4 regions of the Pseudomonas viridinivis genome follow, and region 1 is predicted to be linked to each of the others. Evidence: predicted binding sites of a transcription regulator. Region 1 holds the regulator's gene; each other region holds the start of a gene.
The links. Region 1 encodes sigma-54, which starts transcription at its own class of promoters, with help from an activator protein. Its sites were predicted from a motif close to ANTGGCATNNANNTTGCTNT; they were not measured.

Region 1 (3,224 bases):
AGCTGGACGGCACCGCGCGCCGCAAAGAACTGGAAAGCCTGTTGCAGGAATTCCACATCAGCCATATCCGCGACAACCTGGGCATGAGCCTGTCCGGTGGTGAACGTCGCCGGGTGGAAATCGCCCGCGCGCTGGCCACTTCGCCGAAATTCATCCTGCTCGACGAACCCTTCGCCGGCGTGGACCCGATTTCGGTAGGGGATATCAAGCAGATCATTCATCACCTGAAAGCCAAGGGTATCGGCGTTCTGATCACCGATCACAACGTCCGCGAAACCCTGGATATCTGCGAAACCGCTTACATCGTCAACGATGGGCAACTGATCGCCGAAGGCGATTCGGAAACCATTCTGGCTAACCAGCTGGTGAAAGAGGTTTACCTCGGTCACGAGTTCCGCCTGTAATTGCTGCGGTGTCCCGCTTCCCCAAGCGAGCAATGCCCGAGTGCTTTCAATGATGATGCATTAATTGCCATCACACTCTAGGCAAACACTTCGGTTTCAGGCATATAATTTGCTTATGTAGGCGCCCCGGCGCCCTGATAGTGGATGGCGCACGTGCGCCGGCGAATAAGGTGTTAGCCCCAGCCATGAAACCATCGCTAGTCTTGAGAATGGGCCAGCAGCTGACGATGACACCGCAGCTGCAACAGGCCATCCGCTTACTCCAGCTGTCGACTCTGGATCTCCAACAGGAGATTCAAGAGGCGCTGGAATCCAACCCCATGCTGGAACGCCAGGAAGAAGGCGACGATTTCGACAACGCCGATCCACTGGCTGACAGTATCGAGCAAAAGCCAAATCCTGATGTTCAGGAGCCGACATATCAGGAACCCGCCCCGACGGTCGACAACCTGGAAGAAGGCGAATGGAACGAGCGCATTCCCAACGAACTGCCGGTCGACACGGCCTGGGAGGACGTTTATCAGACCAGCGCCAGCAGCCTGCCCAGCAATGACGACGACGAATGGGACTTCACCACCCGCACATCCGTCGGTGAAAGCCTGCAGAGCCACCTGCTCTGGCAGTTGAACCTGGCGCCGATGTCCGACACTGATCGCCTGATTGCCGTGACGCTGATCGACTGCATCAACAATCAGGGTTATCTGGACGAAACACTCGAAGAAATTCTCGACGCCTTCGATCCCGAACTCGATATCGAGCTTGATGAGATCGAAGCCGTTCTGCACCGCATCCAGCAGTTTGAACCCGCCGGTATCGGCGCGCGCAATCTCAGCGAATGCCTGATGCTGCAACTGCGCCAACTGCCTGCCAAGACCCGCTGGCTCGCCGAAGCCCAGCGTCTGGTCAGCGACTTCATCGACCTGCTGGGCAGTCGCGACTATGGCCAGCTGATGCGTCGCATGAAACTCAAGGAAGACGAGCTGCGCCAGGTCATCGAACTGGTGCAGAGCCTCAACCCACGGCCGGGCTCGCAAATCGAATCCGCCGAAGCCGAATATGTCGTCCCCGACGTCATTGTGCGCAAGGATAACGAGCGCTGGCTGGTTGAACTTAATCAAGAGTCGGTCCCTCGCCTGCGCGTGAACCCGCAATACGCCGGGTTCGTACGCCGCGCCGATACCAGCGCCGACAACACCTTCATGCGCAATCAGTTGCAGGAGGCCCGCTGGTTCATCAAGAGCCTGCAGAGCCGCAACGAAACACTCATGAAGGTCGCCACGCAGATCGTCGAGCATCAGCGCGGCTTCCTCGAATACGGCGACGAAGCGATGAAGCCGCTGGTCCTGCATGACATCGCTGAAGCGGTCGGCATGCACGAATCGACGATTTCCCGCGTGACCACGCAAAAATTCATGCATACGCCACGTGGTATCTACGAACTGAAATATTTCTTTTCGAGCCACGTAAGCACCTCCGAGGGCGGTGAGTGTTCGTCCACAGCGATTCGCGCGATCATCAAAAAACTGGTTGCAGCGGAAAATCAGAAAAAGCCGTTGAGTGACAGCAAGATCGCTGGTTTACTGGAGGCACAAGGCATTCAGGTAGCTCGCCGCACAGTTGCTAAATACCGCGAATCACTTGGGATCGCGCCATCGAGCGAGCGCAAGCGACTGATATGACGATCGAGGCCGTGTAAAACGTAGCGAGCCAAGCCCGCACCCGTTTTTATGCAGCCCCGCCTGAAGCCATAGCGTTCCAGTGGCAGGTATTTCAACCTGCCTCTTTATGCACTGGCAACGAAGGAGAAGCTGTATGCAAGTCAACATCAGTGGACACCAATTAGAAGTGACCAAGCCCCTGCGCGAATACATCGAGCTGAAACTCAAGAAGCTCGAGGGGCATTTTGACAAGATTACCAATGTGCAGGTAACGATGGCGGTCGAGAAACTGAAACAGAAGATCGAAGCCACGCTGCATATCCACGGTGGGGAGGTCGTAGCTAACGCAGAACATGACGACATGTATGCGGCGATCGATCTGCTCACTGACAAGCTGGACCGACAATTGCTAAAGCATAAGGAAAAGCAGCAGAACATCCTTAAAGGTGCGACAGCTCGCTAACACTCCCAACCCATGATCCGACTCGAAAACATCCTGACCCCTGGCCGTTCACTCGTGAACGTGCCGGGCGGCAGTAAGAAACGCGTACTTGAACAGATTGCCAATCTGATCGGCAGAGAAGTGCCTGATCTGGATTCGCAAACCGTGTTCGAAAGCCTTGTTGCCCGAGAAAAACTCGGTTCTACCGGCTTTGGCAATGGCATCGCCATCCCGCATTGTCGCCTGAAGGGTTGTCACTCGCCCATCAGTGCGTTGCTGCACCTGGACGCACCTGTTGATTTCGATGCCATTGATGGTGCGCCTGTGGACCTGCTGTTTGTCCTGCTGGTCCCGGAAGCTGCCACCGATGCACACCTGGAGCTGTTGCGCCAAATCGCCAGCATGCTTGATCGCAAAGAAGTGCGTGACCGCCTGCGCAGCGCCGAAAGCAATGAAGCGCTTTATCAGGTGGTACTGGACGAGCAGAACGGGCATTAACCATGCGCATGATTATCGTCAGTGGCCGTTCAGGCTCCGGCAAGAGTACGGCCCTGGATGTATTGGAGGACAGCGGCTTCTACTGCGTTGATAACCTCCCCGCCGGCCTGCTGCCTGAGCTTGCTGAGCGCGCGCTGATCAATACGGAACTGGCTGAGCCGCTGCTTGCCGTTTCCATCGACGCGCGCAATCTGCCAAGCCACCTGACCCGCTTCCCGCAAA
Region 2 (3,224 bases), 2.9 Mb from region 1:
GACGCTGGTGTTGGGCATGGGTATTTTGTGGGTCAGCCTGGGTGACATTCTCAATCAGTACCAACCGCTGGTGGCTGATGCGCTGCGAACGTTCCGCGATATGGTGAGGGCGCGCTGATGGCCGAGAACGAGAATGGTCAGGACAAGACAGAAGACCCCACGGAAAAAAAGAAGTCGGAGGCCCGAAAAGAGGGGCAGATTGCTCGATCCAAGGAGCTCAACACCCTGGTGATCATGCTGGTCGGTGCCGGCGGGTTGTTGTCCTTTGGCAGCGATATAGCGCAAATGATGATGGAGCTGATGCGCTCGAACTTCATCATCAGTCGCGAAACGCTCATGGACCAAAGCTACATGGCCAAGATGCTGCTCAGCTCCGGCAAGCTGGCGTTGGCAGCCATGCTGCCTTTTCTGGTGGCGCTGATGCTCGCCTCCCTCATCGCGCCGATTTCCCTGGGTGGCTGGCTATTCTCGGCCAAGACCATGGCCCCCAAATTCAGTCGCATGAACCCGATCTCTGGTCTCAAGCGCATGGTGTCGGTCACGGCACTGATCGAGTTGCTCAAGAGCTTCGGCAAGTTTTTGATTGTCCTGGTCGTCGCCCTGGTGGTCCTGAACAAGGATAAGGCGGACCTGATTTCCATTGCTCACGAACCCTTGGAAATGGCGATTATTCACAGCTTGCAGGTGGTCGGCTGGAGCACGCTGTGGATGGCCTGCGGTTTGATGATCATTGCCGCCATCGACGTGCCGTTTCAGATCTGGGAAGCGCACAAGAAGCTGCTGATGACCAAGCAGGAAATTCGCGACGAGCACAAGGATGCTGAAGGGCGGCCAGAGGTCAAGCAGCGCATACGCCAGTTGCAGCGCGACATGTCCCAGCGGCGCATGATGGAGTCGATCCCCACTGCTGATGTGATCATCACCAACCCGACCCACTTCGCGGTTGCCCTCAAATACGATCCGGAGCAGGGCGGCGCGCCGATGCTGGTGGCCAAGGGTACGGATTTCATCGCCTTGAAGATCCGCGAGATCGGCGCCCATCATCAGATTCTGATTCTTGAATCACCAGGGCTGGCGCGCTCGATCTATTACAGCACCGAGCTGGATCAGGAGATCCCGGCCGGGCTGTATCTGGCGGTGGCTCAGGTGCTGGCGTATGTCTATCAGATTCGCCAATACCATTCGGGTCGCGGCAAGCGTCCCGATCCGTTGGGGGACATCTCCATCCCGCCGGATTTGCAGCGCGATTCCTGATTCTCGCGGGCATTGAGCTCCAGCGTGGGAGAGGACTTGTCCTCGAAGGGCCGGCTGGGTCATCCCTATCTGCTGGTAAAGCCTCATCGCCTGCGCCACCGTCTTCGCGGACAAGTCCGCTCCCACAGGGATCGCATCTCAGGCTTTTGATTTCCGCTTTTCCGTGCAGAGATTTGGCAGACACCGCCAAACGCGCGTCGGGAGGCTGAGTGGAGGTGTCGTGGTGGGGTGCGCTCGGCATGGATGCCGAGCGAGCGCCGTTGCGCCACCACGGCACCGGAGCGAAGGAACCGCCGCGAAGCGGGGGCCGGACGTCAGCGCAAAATGGTTTCCCCCCTTTGCCGAAACAAAGGGGGTCGACCGTCAGGGCGAAACCTGATTCAGCAGCGCCGCAAGTGCTGTTGATGCAACTCAATTCAAGGCGCGTCGGCTTCAATAGGCGATTGGCGTGCGCCAAATCGATCGCGGGCAAGCCTCGCTCCAACGAAGTTACGACGGGTTGAGTCGCAAAGGCCAACACCACGTCCTACAGCTAATTCTCCAAATAATGGCCCTTTGTCCACTGTTGGAAAGCTTCTTGCAATAGGTCAACTCAGGTCGCCTTCGGCGTCAAAGTTTTGGTTTAGCGCAGGTGAAGAATCGGTGGATCGCTCTCAATTAATCAGTAGCGCACGCAGTAATCTTGCGGGTCTCGGTCGGGGCCAGTTGGGTGTGCCGTTGTTGCTGTTGGTCATGATGGCAATGATGATGTTGCCAATGCCGCCGTTCCTGCTGGACGTCTTTTTCACCTTCAACATCGCGCTGTCGATTGTGGTCCTGCTGGTCTGCGTCTACGCATTGCGCCCTCTGGATTTTTCGGTATTCCCCACCATTCTGCTGGTGGCGACGTTGCTGCGCCTGGCGCTCAACGTTGCCTCGACGCGGGTGGTGATGCTTCACGGTCAGGATGGTCACGCCGCAGCCGGCAAGGTGATCCAGGCCTTCGGTGAGGTGGTGATTGGTGGCAACTACGTAGTCGGTATCGTGGTTTTCGCGATCCTGATGATCATCAACTTCGTGGTAATCACCAAAGGTGCCGGGCGGATTTCCGAGGTGAGCGCGCGTTTCACCCTGGACGCCATGCCCGGCAAACAGATGGCCATCGATGCCGACTTGAACGCCGGGCTGATCGATCAGCCTGAGGCCAAGCGTCGGCGTCTGGAAGTTGCCCAGGAAGCCGAGTTCTACGGCTCCATGGACGGTGCCTCGAAATTCGTTCGCGGTGACGCCATCGCCGGTCTGTTGATTCTGTTTATCAACCTCATCGGCGGCGTTCTGGTCGGCATGCTGCAGCACAACATGACATTCGCCGAAGCGGGCAAAATCTACACGCTGTTGACCATCGGTGACGGTTTGGTGGCGCAATTGCCGTCATTGCTGCTGTCCACCGCTGCGGCGATCATGGTGACCCGTGCTTCCGGTTCGGAAGAAATGGGCAAGCTGATCAATCGGCAGATGTTCACCTCCCACAAGGCGTTGTCGGTTTCTGCCGGGATCATGATCGTCATGGGTCTGGTGCCGGGCATGCCGCACTTTTCCTTCATCAGCCTCGGGCTGGTGGCGGGCGGTGTCGCCTACTTGCTGTGGAAAAAGCAGAACGTGGTCAAGGTCCAGGCGTTGGAAGAGGTCAAGCGCCAGCAGGAGATGTTGCCATCGCCGACCCGGGTTCAGGATTCTAAAGAGCTGGGCTGGGATGACGTGACCCCCATCGACATGATCGGCCTGGAAGTGGGCTACCGCCTGATTCCGCTGGTGGATCGCAATCAGGGTGGTCAGTTGCTTGCGCGGATCAAGGGCGTACGCAAGAAGCTCTCTCAGGAGCTAGGCTTTCTCATGCCCACTGTGCATATCCGTGACAACCTGGATCTGGCGCCCAGTGCCTATCGTTTGACGCTCATGGGCGTGACGCTGGCGGAAGCCGAGATTTACCC
Region 3 (3,224 bases), 2.9 Mb from region 1:
TGCGGGAACGACAACCGAACCGGTCATGCCCTTGGTGGTATCGACAACTGTGGAACCTGCTTCCACGATCACCGAGCGGCCAACCAGAGACGATGCCTGCAAGGCTTGCGACGACTTGTAGCTGGTGGCAATCGAATCGACTGTCGAGGTCAGGTTCTGCATGCTTTCCAGGCTACTGAACTGCGCCAGCTGGGCGACGAACGCCGTGTTGTCCTGCGGATCCAGTGGGTTCTGGTTCTTCATCTGCGTCACCAGCAACTGCAGGAATGAATCCTTGCCCAGCGCGGCACCCGAGTTGCTAACAGTCGGCGTCGGGTTTTGCAGTGCATTGATGAAACTGGTTGACGATACGTCTTCAACGGCCATTTGTTTCGCCCCTTATCACTGACCGAGGGTCAGGACTTTCTGCATCATGGTTTTGGCGGTGTTCATGATTTCCGCGTTGGTCTGGAAAGACCGACTGGCAGAAATCATGTCAGCCATTTCTTCGACGACATTGACGTTGGGGTAGTAAACGTACCCGTCCTTGTCGGCGGAAGGATGATTTGGCTCGTAACGCGCTTCGAGGTTGGAAGCATCTTCGATAATTCCGGAGACCTGCACGCCCTGCCCGGCTTCGCCTTGATCCTGAAACAACGAACCGCCACCGCTGTTGCCCTGCCCCTGCATCACGGTGGCGAACACCGGATGGCGCGCGCGGTAAGTCTGATCCATGCTCGAAGACACGGTTTCAGCGTTGGCGATGTTACTGGCGGTGGTGTTCAGGCGAGTGGTCTGCGCACTCATGCCGCTGCCGGCAATGTTGAAAACGTTGGCTAGAGACATGAATTACTCTCCGCGAAGGGCTGCAACCAGCCCTTTGAATTTACTGTTGAGCAGGGTGAAGCTGGCCTGAAAACCGATAGCGTTCTCGGTATAGCTGGCTTGCTCGACCTGGGCGTCCACGGTGTTCTGATCCAGCGATGGCGCCGAAGGCGTGCGGTACAACAGCGAACCGTCGGTGTTGCCCACGCCTTCAGCTTCGATATGGCGACTGTTGGTCTTGTTCAGCGCAAACGTGCCGTTCTTGGCCTTGTCGCTTTCAGCGGCGAGCACGGAAGAGAACTCCAGATCACGAGCCTTGTAATTTGGCGTATCGGCGTTGGTGATGTTGTTGGCCAGCACTTCGGCACGCTTGGCGCGGAAGTTGAGAGCCTGCTCATGGATACCTAACGCTTTATCGAAGCTGATGCTCATGTCGGGAAACCTTTACCGGTTGACCAGATTTACGTATCAGTGACAAAGCAATCAGCGTGCCAGTTCTGAAATCCCCGTAAACCAAGGGCCCGAGGCCTGTCATGGCACGGCAATGTCAGAAAAGCGGCAAGGTGTTTCCGCTATCCGGGGCAAATGCGGCAAACAGAGCGCCGTAATTTTGCCATTGCCGCACTCGCGCCAATAGACAGGATCCGTAGGACCGGCTTTAGCCGGGAGAGCGGAAGGTGCGACGACGCAACCGCTGCGAATGCATCGGCCTGCTCCCGGCTAAAGCCGGTCCTACGGGTTGCGTGATGAGGATCAAGACGACATCTACAGGATCCGGCCCAAAAAAAGAGACCCGAAGGTCCCTTTTTTAATCGATCAGGCCGATCTACTTGGTCTGGTAGATGATGCCCGGGCTGCACTGAACCATCTGGTAGTGATCCGGCAAACCGTTGAGCGCTTCGGAAGCGCCCAGGAATAGATAACCACCGCGCTTGAGCGTGCCGTGAATGCGTAAAAGGATGTCTTTTTTCACTTCGGCAGAGAAATAGATCAACACGTTGCGGCAAAACACGATATCGAACTTGCCCAGGCTCGCGTAGCTGTCCAGCAAGTTGAAGGCGCGAAACTCGACGCGACTTTTGATCGGTGCCTTGATCACCCAGCGGCCCGGCGTCTTCACATCGAAATAACGCTGCAAACGGTCCGGCGACAAACCCCGGCCAATCGCCAGACTGTCGTATTCGCCCGACTTGCAATTGGTGAGCATCAGGCCGGACAAGTCGGTAGCGACAATTTGCACTCCCGCCTTGAGCTGTCCGGGATTGCTGCGCTCGAACTCATCGATGGTCATCGACAGCGAGTACGGTTCCTGACCGGACGAACAAGCTGCGGACCAGATACGCAAGCGCTGGCCAGGACTGGCCTTGATCGACTCGGGCAACACCTTGTTCTTCATGACTTCAAATGGGTAGGTATCACGAAACCACAGCGTTTCATTGGTGGTCATGGCATCCACGACCTGCTCGCGCAAACCGCTGCGAGGCTGGGCCTGAATGCGCTGAATCAACTCACCCAGGGATTTTATGCCCTGTTGTTCCATCAGCTTGTTGAGACGGCTGGAAACAAGGTACTGCTTGTTCTCACCCAGCAGGATGCCACAGGCTTTTTCCAGAAAAACCCGGAACTGTTCGAAATCCAAATTACCCGTAGACAAAGATGCCGCCTCTCAAATCATGTGAACCACCAGGGACGACGTCCCCAGGGTCTGTTGCCATTCAGCACAAGCCACGTTGCCGGACCGTGCCGAAGCAGCAACCCTAACTGTTATCTGCTGCCTTGATCCGATCCACAACCCTGGCCGCGAGATCATCAGGCCGGAACTTGGCAAGGAAATCATCTGCGCCAACCTTCTTCACCATAGCCTGATTGAACACGCCGGACAGAGAAGTATGCAAAATGATATGGAGCTTTTGCATCCGAGGATCATTACGAATCTCGGCAGTGAGTGTGTAACCATCCATCTCCGGCATTTCGATGTCGGAGATCATCATCAAAAACTCTTCTTCGGGCTTCTTGCCCTCTTCGACCAGCTTGCGCAGGTATTCCAGCGCCTGACGGCCATCGTTCAGCGCCACGACCTCGACACCGACCGTCTGCAGGCAACGACTGACCTGTTTGCGCGCTACCGAAGAATCGTCGACAGTCAAAACCTTGAGCGAAATGGCCTTGTGCTGGGTTTCCGTATCGATCACTCCGGCCGAAACAGCCTCGGAAATCGGTGCCACTTCAGCAAGGATTTTCTCGACATCGATGATTTCCACTAGCTGATTATCGATCCGCGTAACGGCCGTCAGGTAGTGGTCGCGACCCGTCCCCTTGGGTGGCGGATGGATCTCTTCCCAGTTCATGTTCACGATGCGTTCGACCGAATGCACCAGGAAGCCCTGAACCTTGGTGTTGTACTCCGTGATGATCACGAA
Region 4 (3,224 bases), 2.8 Mb from region 1:
CCTTCACTTCGGCCAGCCCGTTACGCCGTTCGCCGGTGAGTTCGCCGACAAACTGCTGCCGCTCTGATACCGAACTGCCGTTCTGGTAGTTCTGATACTCGTCGTGCACATGCCGCCGCAGGAAACCTTCGGTGTAGCCGCGCTGGGCCAGGGACTCCAGATCCGTCATCAGGCTACGGTCGAACGCGCGACCGGCCACCGCGTCGTCGATGGCGCGGCGGTAAACCTGAGTGGTCCGCGCACAATAGAAGTGGGATTTGGTCCGGCCTTCGATTTTCAGCGAGTGCACGCCCATTTGCGTCAGACGCTCCACGTGCTGCACAGCGCGCAAATCTTTGGAATTCATGATGTAAGTGCCGTGCTCGTCTTCAAACGCCGGCATCAGTTCACCCGGTCGATTGGATTCCTGTAGCAGAAACACCTGATCGGTCGGCGCGCCATCGCCCAGGGTCGGTTGGGGCTGGAAGGTCTGCACGATGTCGCCGAGCTGATTTTCCGTCGCCTGCTCCGCCGAATACTTCCAGCGACAGGCATTGGTGCAGCTGCCCTGATTGGCGTCGCGCTTGTTGATGTAGCCCGACAGCAGGCAGCGCCCCGAGTAAGCCATGCACAACGCGCCGTGGACGAACACTTCAAGCTCCATGGCGGGCACGTGCTGGCGGATTTCGGCGATTTCCTCCAGGGACAGCTCTCGGGACAGAATGATCCGGCTCAAGCCTTGCTGCTGCCAGAACTCGACACTGGCCCAATTCACCGTGTTGGCCTGCACCGACAAGTGGATCGGCATCTGCGGGAAATGGCGGCGCACCAGCATGATCAGGCCGGGATCGGACATGATCAGTGCGTCCGGGCCCATGGCTATCACCGGCTCCAGGTCCTTGAGAAAGGTCTTGAGCTTGGCGTTGTGCGGCGCAATGTTGACCACCACGTAGAAACGCTTGCCCTGAGCCTGGGCTTCGCTGATGCCGATGGCCAGATTGGCGTGATCGAATTCGTTATTACGCACGCGCAAGCTGTAGCGCGGCTGACCGGCGTAGACCGCATCGGCGCCGTAGGCGAAGGCATAGCGCATGTTTTTCAGGGTGCCGGCGGGGGCGAGCAGTTCGGGAGTAGGCAGAGGCATGGGAAAGCTCGGTGGCAAAACCGCCGAGGATAATCAGCTTGCCCGCAGGCTTCATTGATCTGCGTCTATGCGGGTTGAGCATCGGCGCCAGCCACGCTGCAAATCCCCCGGCAAACGCACTTATATATAGCCGCACGCCATGGATATGCACCAAGCAGAGGCGAGTCGAGCCATGCGCGCGGTGACAGCCGAGGTTCTGTTCGTACTGGCGATAACCGGTGGAATCCTGGCCGAAGACTTTAAACCTGCACCTGCCAGCGGGTGCATCGAGCACGGCAGATTAATTCAGAATGCAAGCTGGCACACATTCTGCTTATCACTCATCAGGTCCACCGCATACGCAGTCGAGTGGACAGCCCCGTCGGTCAACGAAGATCGAGCAGCCAGCAGGCCGTGGGCAAGATGGGTGAATCGGGCACAGAGGCCGGATCGACACCACAAATGAACAGGCAAAGGCGCCTGGAACCGCAAGGTTTCAGGCGTTTTTTTTTGCTTTTTTATCCGTGATTGGCTTTGGCTGGGTGCTATCTATGAACTCCAATATTGCTCCTTTGGACTCGCTGCAAACCTTGATCGTGATCGGTAACGGCATGGTTGGACATCATTGTGTCGAACAGTTGATCGCCGGTGGCGCCCTGAACCACTACCAACTGCATGTCTTCGGTGAAGAGCAGATGCGCGCCTATGACCGGGTGCATCTGTCCGAGTATTTCTCTGGACGGGATGCCGAGTCCCTGGCGCTCTCCGATATCTCGCTGTATCAGACGCCGGGCGTCACCCTGCATCTTGGCACCCAAGTCCTGGAGATCGATCGCGACGGCCAGCAGGTGATCACGGCGACTGGCAGTGTCCATTACGACAAGCTGGTCCTGGCCACCGGTTCCTATCCGTTCGTGCCGCCGATTGAAGGCGCACACGGCGATTCGCGCTTGGTCTACCGCACCCTGGAAGATCTGGACGCCATCCGCGCTGCAGCCACCAACGCGATACGCGGTGTGGTGGTCGGCGGCGGTTTGTTGGGTCTGGAAGCTGCCAATGCACTGAAAAGCCTGGGTCTGGAAGCCCATGTCGTGGAATTTGCGCCGCGCCTGATGCCGGTGCAGCTCGACGAGCAGGGCGGTGTCGCCCTCAAGGACCGGATCGAGAAGCTCGGCGTCGGCGTGCATTTGTCTCGCGGCACCCAGTCGATCACCGCTGGCGAGGAATATCGCTACCGGATGAACTTCGGCAACGATGAATTCCTCGAAACCGACCTGATCGTGTTCTCTGCCGGCATTCGTGCCCAGGATGCGCTGGCTCGCCAGTCCGGCCTGGAGATTGGCCCGCGCGGTGGTGTGGTCATCGACAGCCAGTGCCAGAGCAGCGATCCGCACATCTACGCCATTGGCGAATGCGCGGCGTGGAATGGCAGCATCTTCGGTCTGGTGGCGCCCGGTTACCAAATGGCCCGTGGTGTCGCCCAACTGCTGTGCGGCACCGAAGGCGAGCCGTTCATGGGCGCCGACATGTCCACCAAACTCAAGCTGCTCGGCGTGGACGTCGGCTCCATCGGCGATGCCCACGGCCATACGCCCGGTTCGCGCAGCTATCAATTCATCGACCAGACCACCGCCAGCTATCGACGCCTGGTGGTGGATGCCAGCGGCAAGCACGTCATCGGTGCCGTGCTGGTGGGCGACAACAGTTATTACGACACTCTGCTGCAATACATGCAGAACAATATCGTCCTGCCGAAAGAGCCGGCCAGCCTGATTTTGCCTTCCTCCGCAGGCGCGCCAACCCTGGGCCCGGCAGCGCTGCCTGAAACCGCGACCATCTGTTCCTGTCACAACGTCACCAAGGGCGCGATCTGCTCGGCCATCGACGGCGGCTGTACCGATCTGGGCGTGCTCAAGTCGCAGTGCAAGGCGGGCACGGGTTGCGGTGGTTGCGCGGCCTTGGTCAAGACGGTGTTTGAGCATGAACTGATCGCCCGTGGCGTCAGTGTCGACAAAAGCCTGTGCGAACACTTCGCTTACACCCGTCAGGAGCTTTACGCGCTGGTACGGGTCGAGGGAGTGCTGACCTTCGAAGAACTGCTCGCCAAGCATGGCCACGGCCA

Region 2: a site for sigma-54 is predicted at 1,819-1,838, ahead of flhA (flagellar biosynthesis protein FlhA). Genes of this name have one in related genera too.
Region 3: a site for sigma-54 is predicted at 1,281-1,300, ahead of flgB (flagellar basal body rod protein FlgB). Genes of this name have one in related genera too.
Region 4: a site for sigma-54 is predicted at 1,420-1,439, ahead of nirB (nitrite reductase large subunit NirB). Genes of this name have one in related genera too.

The regions. Positions count from the first base shown of each region.
Region 1 is NZ_CP151076.1:5,177,361-5,180,584, forward strand. Features, by position in the region: gene lptB (LPS export ABC transporter ATP-binding protein) at 1-404, shown strand, start outside; gene AABC73_RS24010 (RNA polymerase factor sigma-54) at 590-2,083, shown strand; gene raiA (ribosome-associated translation inhibitor RaiA) at 2,217-2,525, shown strand; gene ptsN (PTS IIA-like nitrogen regulatory protein PtsN) at 2,538-3,002, shown strand; gene rapZ (RNase adapter RapZ) at 3,005-3,224, shown strand, end outside.
Region 2 is NZ_CP151076.1:1,882,442-1,885,665, forward strand. Features, by position in the region: gene fliR (flagellar biosynthetic protein FliR) at 1-118, shown strand, start outside; gene flhB (flagellar biosynthesis protein FlhB) at 118-1,254, shown strand; gene flhA (flagellar biosynthesis protein FlhA) at 1,897-3,224, shown strand, end outside.
Region 3 is NZ_CP151076.1:1,822,665-1,825,888, reverse strand. Features, by position in the region: gene AABC73_RS08370 (flagellar hook assembly protein FlgD) at 1-366, opposite strand, end outside; gene flgC (flagellar basal body rod protein FlgC) at 382-825, opposite strand; gene flgB (flagellar basal body rod protein FlgB) at 829-1,236, opposite strand; gene cheR (protein-glutamate O-methyltransferase CheR) at 1,631-2,458, opposite strand; gene AABC73_RS08350 (chemotaxis protein CheV) at 2,562-3,224, opposite strand, start outside.
Region 4 is NZ_CP151076.1:1,751,312-1,754,535, forward strand. Features, by position in the region: gene yegQ (tRNA 5-hydroxyuridine modification protein YegQ) at 1-1,123, opposite strand, end outside; gene nirB (nitrite reductase large subunit NirB) at 1,654-3,224, shown strand, end outside.